3 regions of the Streptomyces sp. NPDC037401 genome follow, and region 3 is predicted to be linked to each of the others. Evidence: riboswitches for the same ligand, from Rfam matches in the RefSeq annotation. Region 3 holds a riboswitch; each other region holds the start of a gene.

Evidence for each region. Region 3 has a riboswitch for cyclic di-AMP ahead of ACZ7H1_RS26365 (LysM peptidoglycan-binding domain-containing protein). Riboswitches for the same ligand answer to the same signal wherever they lie in the genome.
Region 1: it holds a riboswitch for cyclic di-AMP, as region 3 does, so the genes downstream of both, ACZ7H1_RS13865 (transglycosylase family protein) here and ACZ7H1_RS26365 (LysM peptidoglycan-binding domain-containing protein) in region 3, are expected to answer to the same signal.
Region 2: it holds a riboswitch for cyclic di-AMP, as region 3 does, so the genes downstream of both, ACZ7H1_RS11070 (M23 family metallopeptidase) here and ACZ7H1_RS26365 (LysM peptidoglycan-binding domain-containing protein) in region 3, are expected to answer to the same signal.

Annotation. Positions count from the first base shown of each region.
Region 1 covers NZ_JBVJWO010000011.1:96,878-100,933, reverse strand. The annotation lists gene ACZ7H1_RS13875 (cytochrome P450 family protein) at 1-415, shown strand, start outside; gene ACZ7H1_RS13870 (transglycosylase family protein) at 552-1,628, shown strand; cyclic di-AMP (ydaO/yuaA leader) riboswitch at 1,916-2,087, shown strand; gene ACZ7H1_RS13865 (transglycosylase family protein) at 2,091-2,786, shown strand; gene eno (phosphopyruvate hydratase) at 3,068-4,056, shown strand, end outside.
Region 2 covers NZ_JBVJWO010000009.1:18,709-22,764, forward strand. The annotation lists gene trmB (tRNA (guanosine(46)-N7)-methyltransferase TrmB) at 1-170, shown strand, start outside; partial or broken gene ACZ7H1_RS11065 (PrsW family intramembrane metalloprotease) at 214-1,107, shown strand; gene ACZ7H1_RS11070 (M23 family metallopeptidase) at 1,097-2,101, opposite strand; cyclic di-AMP (ydaO/yuaA leader) riboswitch at 2,113-2,247, opposite strand; gene ACZ7H1_RS11075 (PP2C family protein-serine/threonine phosphatase) at 2,520-3,665, opposite strand; tRNA gene ACZ7H1_RS11080 (tRNA-Met) at 3,826-3,899, opposite strand; gene ACZ7H1_RS11085 (FBP domain-containing protein) at 3,958-4,056, opposite strand, start outside.
Region 3 covers NZ_JBVJWO010000028.1:5,520-9,575, forward strand. The annotation lists gene ACZ7H1_RS26360 (RNA ligase family protein) at 1-1,202, opposite strand, end outside; gene ACZ7H1_RS26365 (LysM peptidoglycan-binding domain-containing protein) at 1,307-2,125, opposite strand; cyclic di-AMP (ydaO/yuaA leader) riboswitch at 2,130-2,299, opposite strand; gene ACZ7H1_RS26370 (crotonase/enoyl-CoA hydratase family protein) at 2,725-3,504, shown strand; gene ACZ7H1_RS26375 (VOC family protein) at 3,583-3,957, opposite strand.

The DNA.
Region 1 (4,056 bases), on a different contig from region 3:
CGGACTCCTCGCCACCGGTGTGGAGGAGCTGCTGCGCTACGACGGACCGGTCGAGCTGGCCACCTGGCGGTTCGCCACCCGCCCGCTCACCCTCGGCGGCCGGGACATCGCGGCCGGGGACCCGGTGCTGGTCGTCCTGGCTGCCGCGGACCGCGACCCGGCGCGCTTTGCCGACCCGGACGCCCTGGATCTCTCGCGCACGGACAACCAGCACCTCGGATACGGGCACGGGATCCACTACTGCCTCGGCGCTCCGCTGGCCCGGCTGGAGGGCCAGACCGCGCTGGCGACCCTGCTGACCCGGCTGCCGGACCTGCGGCTTGCCGTCGATCCGTCCGAACTGCGCTGGCGGGGCGGGCTCATCATGCGCGGGCTGCGCACACTTCCCGTGGAATTCACCCCGCAAACGAACTGAACCGGAGTCAATCATTCCTGACAAGGCGTCAGGAGTGTGACCTTTACGTGATCTGCGCTGCATCGACTTGTGACAAGCGTTCGAAGCCCGCTACGTTCGCCGTCGCCCCTTTGCCCCCACGTGAAAGGTCCAACACATGCGTTCCGGGAACGGCCGTCACAGGCGCCCTCGTCAGGCCCCCGCGCTCGTCGTCACGGCCGGAGTCACCGGCTCCGCACTCGCGCTGCCCCTGCTCGCCGCCACGAACGCGTCGGCCGCGGACACCGCCACGTGGGACAAGGTCGCCGAGTGCGAGAGCGGTGGCACCTGGAGTGCCGACTTCGGCAACGGCTCCTACGGCGGGCTGCAGTTCACCCAGGAGATGTGGAAGTCGGCGGGCGGGCTGGAGTTCGCCCCGCGCGCCGACCTGGCCAGCCGCTCGCAGCAGATAGCCGTCGCCGAGAAGGTCCTCGGCTCGAAGGGGCCCGAGGCCTGGCCGCTGTGCGGCAGCACCTCGGGGCTCACGAAGTCCGGCCCCGCCGCCGACGTGGACCCCGGCTCGGCCGCGTCCCCGCGCCCGGTGGCCCCCTCCCCGGTCCGCCCGGACCACGTCGTCCCCGGCGCCGGGAAGCCGGAGGAGCCCGCGACCCCGGCCACCCCCGGCACGCCGGCCACCCCCGGCACGCCCACGACCCCGGGCACGCCGACGACGCCCGGTACGCCGACCACGCCCGCCACCCCCGGTACGCCGACCGTGCCCGGCACCCCGGGCACGCCCACGACCCCGGGCACTCCGGGCACGCCCGGCACTCCCGGAACCCCGGGCACGCCCGGAACTCCCGGCACCCCGGGGTCGACCGACCCGGGTTCGCCGACGCTGCCCCTCACGCCCGGGACTCCCGGCACGCCGGTCCTGCCCGGCACCCCCGGCTTCCCCGCCACCCAGGCCGCGCCGGAGACCCCCGGCGCCACCACCACCCCCGCTCCGGGTGAGGGCACCGGCCGCCACCGCGGCGCGCCGGCCGACGAGATCCCGCTCGGCGCTGACGACCCGTCGAAGGTGACGCCCGAGCCCTCGTACACCGTCAAGCCGGGTGACAGCCTGTCGGAGATCGCGGATGCCAAGGGCGTGAAGGGCGGTTGGAACGCTCTGTACGAGGCGAACGAGCGCCTGATCGGCGAAGACGCGGACCTGATCAAGCCTGGCCAGAATCTCGATCTAAGCGAGAAATAGGGGCACTTCGGGCGGCCCTGATGACCCGTTACGGTAGCAAATGTCCGACTTCTTCGAAGTGAGACATGCATCTCTTCCCGTCAGTGGGCGAGTTCCGCCGTGATGGTTCCGTAATACACCCGCTCACCTGCGCAAACGCTTCCCGCGTAGGGGTGGGTAAGGGCGTTTTCTCCCCGATGTCCGACCTTGAACATCGGGGAGACGTCTGTCTACGGTCTGAACCGCTCGCCACCGCGGGCTCCTTCGACCGCATCGCCGAATCCTGCCGGCGGACGGGGGGAACAGTCGTCGCGCAAGCGCCGAAGGCAGGAGCGGGGGACCCAAGGTAAGTGCCGGACCCGGCCGTTGAGAGACGGTCACGGAACGGCTTGGGGTGAAGCCGCGCGCCAGTCGCGCGGCCGGGCGACTTCATCCGCCCGAACCCGACAGCTCACCTCGCAGGCGTCGGTGAGGAGAAGTTCCATGCTGCTTTCGGGCAAGGGCAAGCACCGTCGTCCCAGCAAGGCCACCCGCATCGTGACCCTCGCCGGTGTCACCGGTGCCGCGGTCGCCGCCCCGCTCATGGCCGCCGGCACCGCCAGCGCCGCCACCACCTCCGAGTGGGACGCCGTCGCCCAGTGCGAGTCCGGCGGCAACTGGTCCATCAACACCGGCAACGGCTACTACGGCGGCCTGCAGTTCGCCCCGTCCACCTGGGCCGGCTTCGGCGGCACCGCCTACGCCCCCAACGCCCACCAGGCCTCCAAGTCCCAGCAGATAGCCGTGGCCGAGAAGGTCCTCGCGGTCCAGGGCAAGGGTGCCTGGCCGAGCTGCGGCGTCGGCCTGTCCCGCGCCTCGAACGGCGGCTCCTCGGACGAGGGCTCCTCCTCCGGCTCCTCGAAGCCGGCCGAGAAGCGCAAGGAGACCCGCGAGGAGTCGGCGCCGACCACCCGCTCCGAGCGCTCGAAGGCCCCGGCAGCCTCCGCGCCGTCCGCCGCCCCGGCCACGGGCTACAAGAAGGGCAACGGCTCGTACGAGGTCAAGGCCGGCGACACCCTCGGCACCATCGCCGACGCCCAGAAGGTGTCCGGCGGCTGGGAGAAGCTCTTCGAGCTGAACAAGGACATCGTGAGCGACGCGAACCTCATCTACCCGGGCCAGATGCTCAAGCTCTCCTGACCCCGCCCGGCTCCGGCCGGACCTCCCCCGGCCCCCGGCCGGACCGCGGCAACCAGGCCCCGCCCGGTGCGCACTTCCCCCCGGCGCACCGGGCGGACGCGTGTCTCCGGGCAGTTGATCAAGGGCTGATTGTCCTGGAACACGGGTATTCGGACCCTTTTTCGTCCCAGGACCCGGGCGGTCGGGCGGCCGACCGCCCCGGGGCGGTTAGGCTCTAGACCGGCAGGGCCACCGCACGGCCCACGCGCCACCGCACACCCAGCGTCACATCCCAGAAGGAGATGCTCGTGCCGTCCATCGACGTCGTCGTAGCCCGGGAAATCCTGGACTCCCGAGGCAACCCCACGGTCGAGGTCGAGGTGGGCCTCGACGACGGCAGCACCGGCCGTGCTGCCGTTCCGTCCGGCGCCTCCACCGGTGCCTTCGAGGCCATCGAGCTCCGCGACGGTGACCCCAACCGCTACATGGGCAAGGGCGTCGAGAAGGCCGTCCTGGCCGTCATCGAGCAGATCGGCCCCGAGCTGGTCGGCTACGACGCCACCGAGCAGCGCCTGATCGACCAGGCCATGTTCGACCTGGACGCCACCGACAACAAGGGCTCCCTCGGCGCCAACGCCATCCTCGGCGTGTCGCTCGCCGTGGCCCACGCCGCGTCCGAGGCCTCGGACCTGCCGCTCTTCCGCTACCTCGGCGGCCCGAACGCGCACCTGCTGCCCGTTCCGATGATGAACATCCTGAACGGCGGCTCGCACGCCGACTCCAACGTGGACATCCAGGAGTTCATGATCGCGCCGATCGGCGCGGAGTCCTTCTCCGAGGCCCTCCGCTGGGGTGCCGAGGTCTACCACACCCTCAAGAAGGTCCTGCACACCAAGGGCCTCTCGACCGGTCTGGGCGACGAGGGCGGCTTCGCCCCGAACCTGGAGTCCAACCGCGCCGCGCTCGACCTCATCGTCGAGGCCATCAAGCAGGCCGGCTACGTCCCGGGCAAGGACATCGCGCTCGCGCTCGACGTCGCCGCGTCCGAGTTCTACAAGGACGGCAAGTACGAGTTCGAGGGCCAGTCCCGCTCGGCCGCCGAGATGACCGAGTACTACGCCGAGCTCGTCGAGGCGTACCCGCTGGTCTCCATCGAGGACCCGCTGTTCGAGGACGACTGGGCCGGCTGGAAGGTCATCACCGACAAGCTCGGCGCCAAGGTCCAGATCGTCGGTGACGACCTGTTCGTCACCAACCCCGAGCGTCTGGCCCGCGGTATCGAGGAAGGCTC
Region 2 (4,056 bases), on a different contig from region 3:
CCGAGCAGATGCTCGAAGTCCTCACCGCACACCCGGACTTCGAGAACACCCAGGCCGACGGCGGATACGCGCCCCGGCCGGACTTCCGCCCCTTCACCCGCTTCGAGGGCCAGGGCATCGACAAGGGCCACGTCGTACACGACCTGCTCTTCCTGCGTACCGGGAACTGAAAACCCCGTCTGCGCCGGCGGCCCGCTCGTTAGGGTCGGTGGGGTGTTTCGGGCGATCCCTCGTACATCGGCCCGGGCCCGCGGCGTCGTGGTGGTCTGCGCGCTCGCGGCCGCCGGAGTGCTGATCCTGGCCCTGGTGCGGGAACAGACCGGTACGCCGGGCTTCTTCGTGGGGCTCGGCCTCGCCGTCCTCCCCGTACCGCCGCTCGCGGCCGCGTTCCGTCGGCTGGGGCGGCCGCGGGCGGGACCGGCGGACCGGACGGAGCCGCCGGGCCGTCCCTGGGCCCCGCTGCTGTTCTCCTTCGGCTGGGGCGCCTGCGCGGCGGCGCTGATCGCCATACTGGCGAACAGTTTCGCGACCCGCTGGATAGCCGCGGCCACCGCCGACCCGTACGACGCCGACCAGCTCGGCTCGATCGCGATCGCGCCCGTCGTGGAGGAACTGGCGAAGGCCGCCGCCCTGCTGCTCGTGTTCGTGTTCCGGCGGCGGCACCTGACCGGGCTCACGGACGGCTTCGTGCTCGCGGCGTTCACCGCCACCGGCTTCGCGTTCACCGAGAACATCCTCTACCTCGGCAACGCCTTCGGCGAAGACCTCGGCAGCGGCACCTCGGTGCTGGCCTCGATGACCGCGGCGACCTTCTTCGTGCGGATCGTGATGTCGCCGTTCGCGCATCCGCTGTTCACCGCGCTCACCGGGCTCGGCTTCGGACTGGCCGCCCTGACCGGCGCCGGCACACGCACCGGCACCGGCACCCCTACCCGCACGCGGGCCCGCCGCGTGCTGTTCCCGCTCGCCGGGCTGCTGCTGGCGATGGGCGTGCACGCCCTGTGGAACAGCTCTCCGGAGTTCGGCGAGCACGGTTTCTACGTCGTCTACGGGACCGTGATGGTCCCGGCGTTCGCCCTGCTGACCTGGCTGGCCGTCAGACGTCGAGGCCCTTGCTCTGCAGCCACGCCATCGGATCCTGCGTCGCCCCTCCGGTCCGCACCTCCAGATGCAGATGGGGTCCGGTGACGTTGCCGGTGGCGCCGACGCGGCCGATGGTCTCGCCGGTGCTCACGGTGCCGGAAGTCACCGACATCGAGGACAGGTGGCAGTACCAGATCTCCGTACCGTCATCGAGCCGGAGCACGATCCGGTAGCCGTACGCACCGGAGTACCCGGCCGACACGATCGTGCCGTTGTGGACGGCCTTCACCGGGGTGCCGGTGGGCGCGGCCAGGTCCAGGCCCGTGTGGTACCCGGAGGACCACATGGAGCCGGGGACGCCGTAGTGCGAGGTCACGGTGTACGAGGAGGTGGGCAGCGCGTAGCTCTTGGCGAGCTTGGCCAGCCGCTCTTCCTCGGCCTTGGCCTCGGCGGCGGCCTTCGCCGCGGCCTCGGCGGCGGCTTCGGCGGCCTTCGCCTTGGCTTCGGCGGCCTTGCGGGCGGCCTCCCGCTGTGCGGCAGCCTCCTTCGCGGCGGCCTCTTCCGCCGCCCTGGAGGCGGCTTCCTTGGCCTCGGCGGCCGCGGCGTCCGACTGGGACTCGGCCTGCTGCAGGATGCGGTTGCGGAGCACCTCGCCGGCGTCGGTGCCCGCCTCGGCCTGCTGCGGGCTGACACCCGCGGTGGTGAGGGGCGCGGCCACCGGGACGGTGTCGGCGGAGACCTCTTCCTCACCCGCGTCGCCGGGGAGCAGCGAGGGTATGGATATGGAGATCTGCGGCCGGTCCTGGGCGGTGGCGATGCCGCCCGCGCCGACGGCGGCGATGACGCCGACGCCGAGGACCGTGGAACTGCGGGCGAGGCCGCCGCGCTGCTTGGCGACGCGGTGGCGGCCGCGGACGGGACGGACGGAGTCCTCGGTGGGGTTCCACTCGCCCCACGCACCGGCGTTGGGGCCGTCGAGCACCTCGGAGGCTTCAGGGACAGGCCTGTTCGACGCCACGGGGGCGCACTCCTTTCCTTCCTTCTCGCCTACCGGGTTAGCTGACGGGTTCGGAGCAGGAAGGTCTCCTACGGGCCCAATCGGACCCGATTCACCCCAAATTGGTGGTTCCCCGGTTCCCTTGCGGAATTCGGCGCGCACGCGCGCGGCGCCGTCTGGGGCGACGGCTGGGACAACCGCGCTGCGTTATCGAACGGTAATAGACACAGGGGAGTGAATCCAAGCTGTTGCGATTGTTCCTTCGCGTGTATCAGCCACGCTCTGACCAGCTCTGGCCTGGACTTTTACTAACAAGAGTGGGCCAAAGCGGACGTTCTCCCGACCCCTTGGGTATCTCTCCAGCCACACCAGCCCCCTGACGGATCGTCAACTGCACTGCGGAGCGCGCCCTGTTGACTACCGTGCGTGAGCACGAAGTCTACCGGTTCCGGACCACCGGGACCGTACGCCGCCGGGCCGGCTCCCCCTCCAGCGGCCGCCCGACCGCCAGCAGCGCCATGTCGTCCGTCGCCCCGCCGCCGGTGTGCCGGCGCACGTCCGTGATCAGCGCGGTCAGCAGCGCGTCCGGCCCGGGGAAGATCCGCCCGCGCAGCCGCTGCGGAGGGTCGTAGAACTCCCCCGCCCGGTCCCGCGCCTCGGTCAGCCCGTCCGTGTACACCAGCAGCGTCGCCCCCGCCGGGAACGCCCACTCGTCCGCCAGGTCCGGGTGGCCGGCGGCGAGCTCGCCCATGCCCAGCGGCAGCGCGTGCTCGGCGGGCTCCAGCGCCCGCAGCCTGCCGTCCGCATGCAGCAGCAGCGGCTCGGGGTGCCCCCGGTTGACCACGCGCAGCACGTCCCCGCCGGGCGGGATCTCGGCCAGCACGCAGGTGGTGAACCCCTCCACGGCATCCAGGCTGTCGCGCCGCGTGCCCTCGCGGTCGAGCGCCCGCTCCAGCCGGCGGGCCACCCCGGTCAGGGTGGGCTCCAGCTCCGCGGCCTCCCGGAAGGCCCCCAGGACCACCGCGACGGCCTCCACCGCCCCCATCCCCTTGCCCCGTACGTCCCCCACGGCCAGCCGGACCCCGAACGGCGTCTCCTGGACCGCGTACAGGTCGCCGCCGATGAACGCGTCCGCCTCGGCGGCCTCGTACCGGGCGGAGACGTGCAGCCCGCCGATCCGCTCGGCGGGCGTGGGCAGCACGGCGCGCTGCGCCGCCTCCGCGATCTCGCGGGCCGAGGCGAGCCGCTCCCCGCTGCGCCGGACCACCCGGTTGATCAGCACGGCGAGCCCCGAGACGGTCAGCACGGTCACCAGCTCGGTGAGCGCCTCCACCTTCCAGGTCGTGCCGTGGTGGACGTGCAGCAGCAGGACGGTGCCCGAGGCGAGCGCGCCGGTGAGCAGGGTGGTGGCGAGCGCGAAGAGCGGAGCCGCGACCAGCGGAGCCGCGGAGAAGAAGGGCGAACCGGTGAAGCTCGGCGGGGTGAGCACGTCGAAGACGAGCCCCAGCAGCACCAGCAGCACGGGCAGCGCGCGCACGAACCTCCGGGCGATCGCGCTCCCACCAGCCTGCCCCTGCCCCACCACGGTGTTCTCCTGCCCGGTCCGCTCGCACGGGTGCGGACCGCTGCCGCCTCGCCCCACAAGGCTGCGGCCGCACCGCACGGCCGGCCACCGGGCCACGGCCGAAAGGGGTACGGAACGACGAAGGCCCGGATCCGTGAGGATCCGGGCCTTCGTACTGGAGTAGCGGGGACAGGATTTGAACCTGCGACCTCTGGGTTATGAGCCCAGCGAGCTACCGAGCTGCTCCACCCCGCGTCGGTAAACACCACTCTACGCTATGCCGGAGGCCCTCCGCGCCACCTTTTCCCGCAGGTCACAGCGAGCCGACGAATCCGGCGAGGTTCCGCCGGGTCCTCTCGATCTGCTCGTCCACCGTCAGCGACTCCTCGAAGCGGCCGCCGGGCTCCGGCAG
Region 3 (4,056 bases):
TCAGTTCTTTCAGCGCTTTCGAGGGGGTTTACGGCGAGCAGTCCGGCGTCCTCGGCGTGCAGGGCGGACCACTCGGTCTGCTCGCGGGCCTCCGCGGCGTCCGGGTCGTCGCGTCCCGCGAGCACGGCGGCGGCTACGGCGTGCAGGACGGCGAGGTCGGCGGCGAAGGACAGCCGGACCAGGCCGGCGCGGCGGTCCTCGTCGGGGTGGGGGCGGTGCAGGGCGGTGTGGAGTCCGACCAGGTCGGCGACCCGCCGCGCGAGGGGCATGCCGAGGGTGCGGGCGAGGCGGGGCGTCAGGCGGGTGCGGCGGTGGCCGTGCAGGAGGACGGCGAGCACGCCGGCGAGGCGGGCGTCACCGGTGCGGGAGCGCAGGTCGAGGAGCGCGGACACCTCGGCCAGCGCCTCGGCGGGGTCGGGGCAGGCGGCTCCGTCACGGCGGGGGTCCGGGCCGGGGTCCTGGCTGAGGTCCGGGCGGGGGTCGGGGCGGGGGTCGCCGTCCGGGTCCATGCCGGTCGCCGTGAGGAGCGCTGCCGGGTCGGCGGCGGCGCCCGATCGCACGGCCCACAGGGCGGCGGCCGGGCCGAGGCCGTTCTCGACCACGCTCGCGTACATCCAGTGCGTGCCGGTGGTGACGTGGCCCGGACGTACCCACTTGGCCACCCGGTACGCGAACTGCGACCGGTCGAACCCGGCGACGCTGCGTACGACGTAGCCCTCCTGCCGCGCGGTGTCGGGGCGCAGTTCGCGCAGGGCCCGCTCGGCGCGCCGGTCCAGGACGCCGCGCCACAGCACCGGGGCCACCGGGATGCCGAGCCGCCGCAGGAAGCGGACGGTCTCGTCCCACTCCAGGCAGTGGTCGCCGTCCCAGACGGAGAAGCCGTAGAACCAGCTCTCCAGGTCCCGGTAGGCGAGGGAGTGCCGGGCGTGGAGGTTCTCCCCGCACACGCGCCGGCCCGCGGGGATGGCCGGGCCGATGCGCCCCTGGAGGGCCTTGACCCAGGTACGGGAGGGATGGTGCCCGGAATCCGGCGAGCGGGCGTGCAGGCCGTCGCGGTAGAGGGTGGTGTTCTCGCCGTCGAGCTTCTCGGTGACGACCACCTCGAGGCCCCGCAGCCCCGCCAGGTCGCCGGTGCGCACGTCGTCGGACGTGGCCCCCGGCGACCAGGGCAGGTGGGGCGTACGGGGGTACTGCACGCGCATGGTCCGCTCACTCCCGGCCGGTTGGGTCGGGGTCCATCCTGAAGCGGTGACGTGCGGTTCTGCCAGCGAATTCCCGGCAGCGGCCGTGGATCGCCGGCCGTGGATCAGTAGGCGCCGAAGACGTTGTCGATGGAACCGTAGCGGGCGGCGGCGTAGTTGCAGGCCGCGGTGATGTTCGCGACCGGGTCGTAGGCGTCGGTGGAGGTGCCGGGCACGTGGTAGGCGCGGAACGTCGGCTCGATGACCTGGAGGAGACCCTTGGACGGGGTGCCCGCAGCGGCGTTGGAGTCCCAGTTGTTGATGGCGAGCGGGTTGCCGGAGGACTCGCGCAGGATGTTGCGGTGGATGCCGTTGTACGTGCCGGGGATGCCGCGCTCGGCCATGATGGCCAGCGATTCGCGGATCCAGCCGTCGAGGTTGTTCGGGTAGGCCACCGCCGCCTTGGGCGCGGCCTGGCGCGCGGAGCGGTCGGCGCGGGCGGGGGCGGCCGCGCGGTCGGCGGCGGGCTTGGCCTTCGCCGTGTTCTTGGAGCCGATGGTGAGCTTGAGGCCGGGGCGGATGATTGACGGATCGTCACCGATGACGGTCCGGTTGTCCTGGTACAGCTTCTTCCAGCCGCCGCCCAGTTCATGCACCGCGGCGATGCGGGAAAGCGTGTCGCCAGCGATCACCGAATAGGTGACGGGGCCCTTCTGCGCGGCGGCCGGAGCCGCAGCCGGCGCTGCTGCAATGACCGCGGCCTTTGCGGTGGCGACGGAATGCACGGCCTGCGGCAGTGCGTGGGGCGCCGTGGCCGGGACCGCCTGGGCGGTGGTGGCGGCGATCAGCGGGAGGGCCAGGGCGGCGCCTCCGGTGCCTGCGGCCGCGAAGCCGCGGGTGAGCGGGTTGTTCTTCGGGCGCCGGTGCTTTCCCTTTGCGGGCATGACGGATTCCTCTCCCGCGCCTGCGAGGTGAGCTGTCGGGTTCGGGCCGGAGCTGCCCGGCCGCACGGCGTGTACGTCGTACACGTCGCGCGGCTTCACCCCGAGCCGGTCCGGGTCGCGGATCGGCGGCTTACCTGGGTCCCCCGCTCCTGCCGCGTCGCGCGTGGGTGGATTCGGTGTCCGGGCGGCGGCAGGATTAGGCGTTCCGTCCGGAATGACGGTGACGCTAAGGGAAAGGCGATGAACAGAACAAGCCCTGAATTGCGTGAGCTAATTCCCAAGACCGAAAACCGGAAAAAGGATCATTAAAGATTCAAGGCACCCCGGGCCAACTTTCTTTCCAGGAAAGGAGACTTGGCCGGGACGGGAACGACGCGCCGGACCCCGGGCGTGACCCAAGTCACGGACGACGGCCAGGTGCGTGATTTTCACGTGATCCGTTATGGGAACGCGATAAGTCCGGATAAGAGCACTCAAATATGCATCAGCGGGCAGCTCGCCCAATTCTCATCAATTCGGACATCCGACCGTGTCGGTGCGGGCGTGACTGGGTCATGCTGTTGCCCGGTGGGTTCTTCGGTGACCGGGAGGAGACTGCGGTGGGCGGCGGGAATGCGGTGCGGATCGAACGCGACGGGCCGGTCTTCACGGTGATCCTCGCCCGGCCGGCGGTGCGCAACGCCGTCGACGGGCCGACCGCCGCGGAACTGGCCGACGCCTTCAGGGAGTTCGACGCGGACCCGGATGCGGCCGTCGCGGTGCTGTGGGGCGAGGGCGGGACGTTCTGCGCGGGGGCCGACCTCAAGGCGGTGGGCACGGAGCGGGGGAACCGGGTGCTCGCCGAGGGCGACGGGCCCATGGGGCCGACCCGTATGCAGCTGGGCAAGCCCGTGATCGCGGCCGTGGCCGGGCACGCGGTGGCCGGCGGCCTCGAACTGGCCCTGTGGTGCGATCTGCGGGTGGCCGAGGAGGACGCCGTCTTCGGTGTGTTCTGCCGCCGGTGGGGCGTGCCCCTGATCGACGGGGGCACCGTACGGCTGCCCCGCCTGATCGGGGAGAGCCGGGCGATGGACCTGATCCTGACCGGCCGCCCGGTGCCGGCCGCCGAGGCGTACGCCATCGGGCTCGTCAACCGGCTCGTGCCGCCCGGCGAGGCCCGGCAGGAGGCGGAGCGGCTGGCCCGCGAACTCGCGGCCTTCCCCCAGCTCTGCATGCGGCACGACCGGCTCTCCGTGCGCGGACAGCACGGGCTGGGCGAGCAGGAGGCGCTGCGCGCGGAGCACCGGCACGGCATGGTGCCGCTCACGGCCGGGGAGACGCAGTCCGGGGCCGGCCGCTTCGCGGCGGGCGCGGGGCGGCACGGCAGCTTCACGGACTGACCCCGGCGCCCGCGTCCACCGCGGCCCGGGGACGGGGACGGACGGGGGACGGGGGACGGGGGACGGGGCAGGAACGGGTCAGGTGTGGCTGGTGTCGATGACGCAGAAGCGGTTCCCGTCCGGGTCCGCCAGGACCACGAAGTCCGGGTCCTGCGGGTACAGGTCCCAGTCCACCCGCTGCGCGCCGAGGGAGACGAGCCGCTCGACCTCCGCCGCCTGGGCGGCGGCGTCCTCGGCGTACAGGTCGAGGTGGGCGCGGGGGTGCTCCTGGAGCGGGGTCTCGCTGCGGCCCAGCGCCAGTTGGGGCCCGTCTCCGGCGGCGGGCACGAGCACCACCCACGCCGGTGTCGGCACCGGCTGCTCCCGGGGCACGTACCCCAGTGCCTCGCACCAGAAGGCCGCTGCACGCGGCACGTCGGACACACCCATCACGAACGACCCGATCCTCAGCATGGGACCGAGTCAACCAGACGGCCGCCCGGCGTGTTCGGCCCGGTACGCAGGCTCACCACCCCGGCCGCCGAGGCGGTCCTCGGGACCATCCGCCCGACG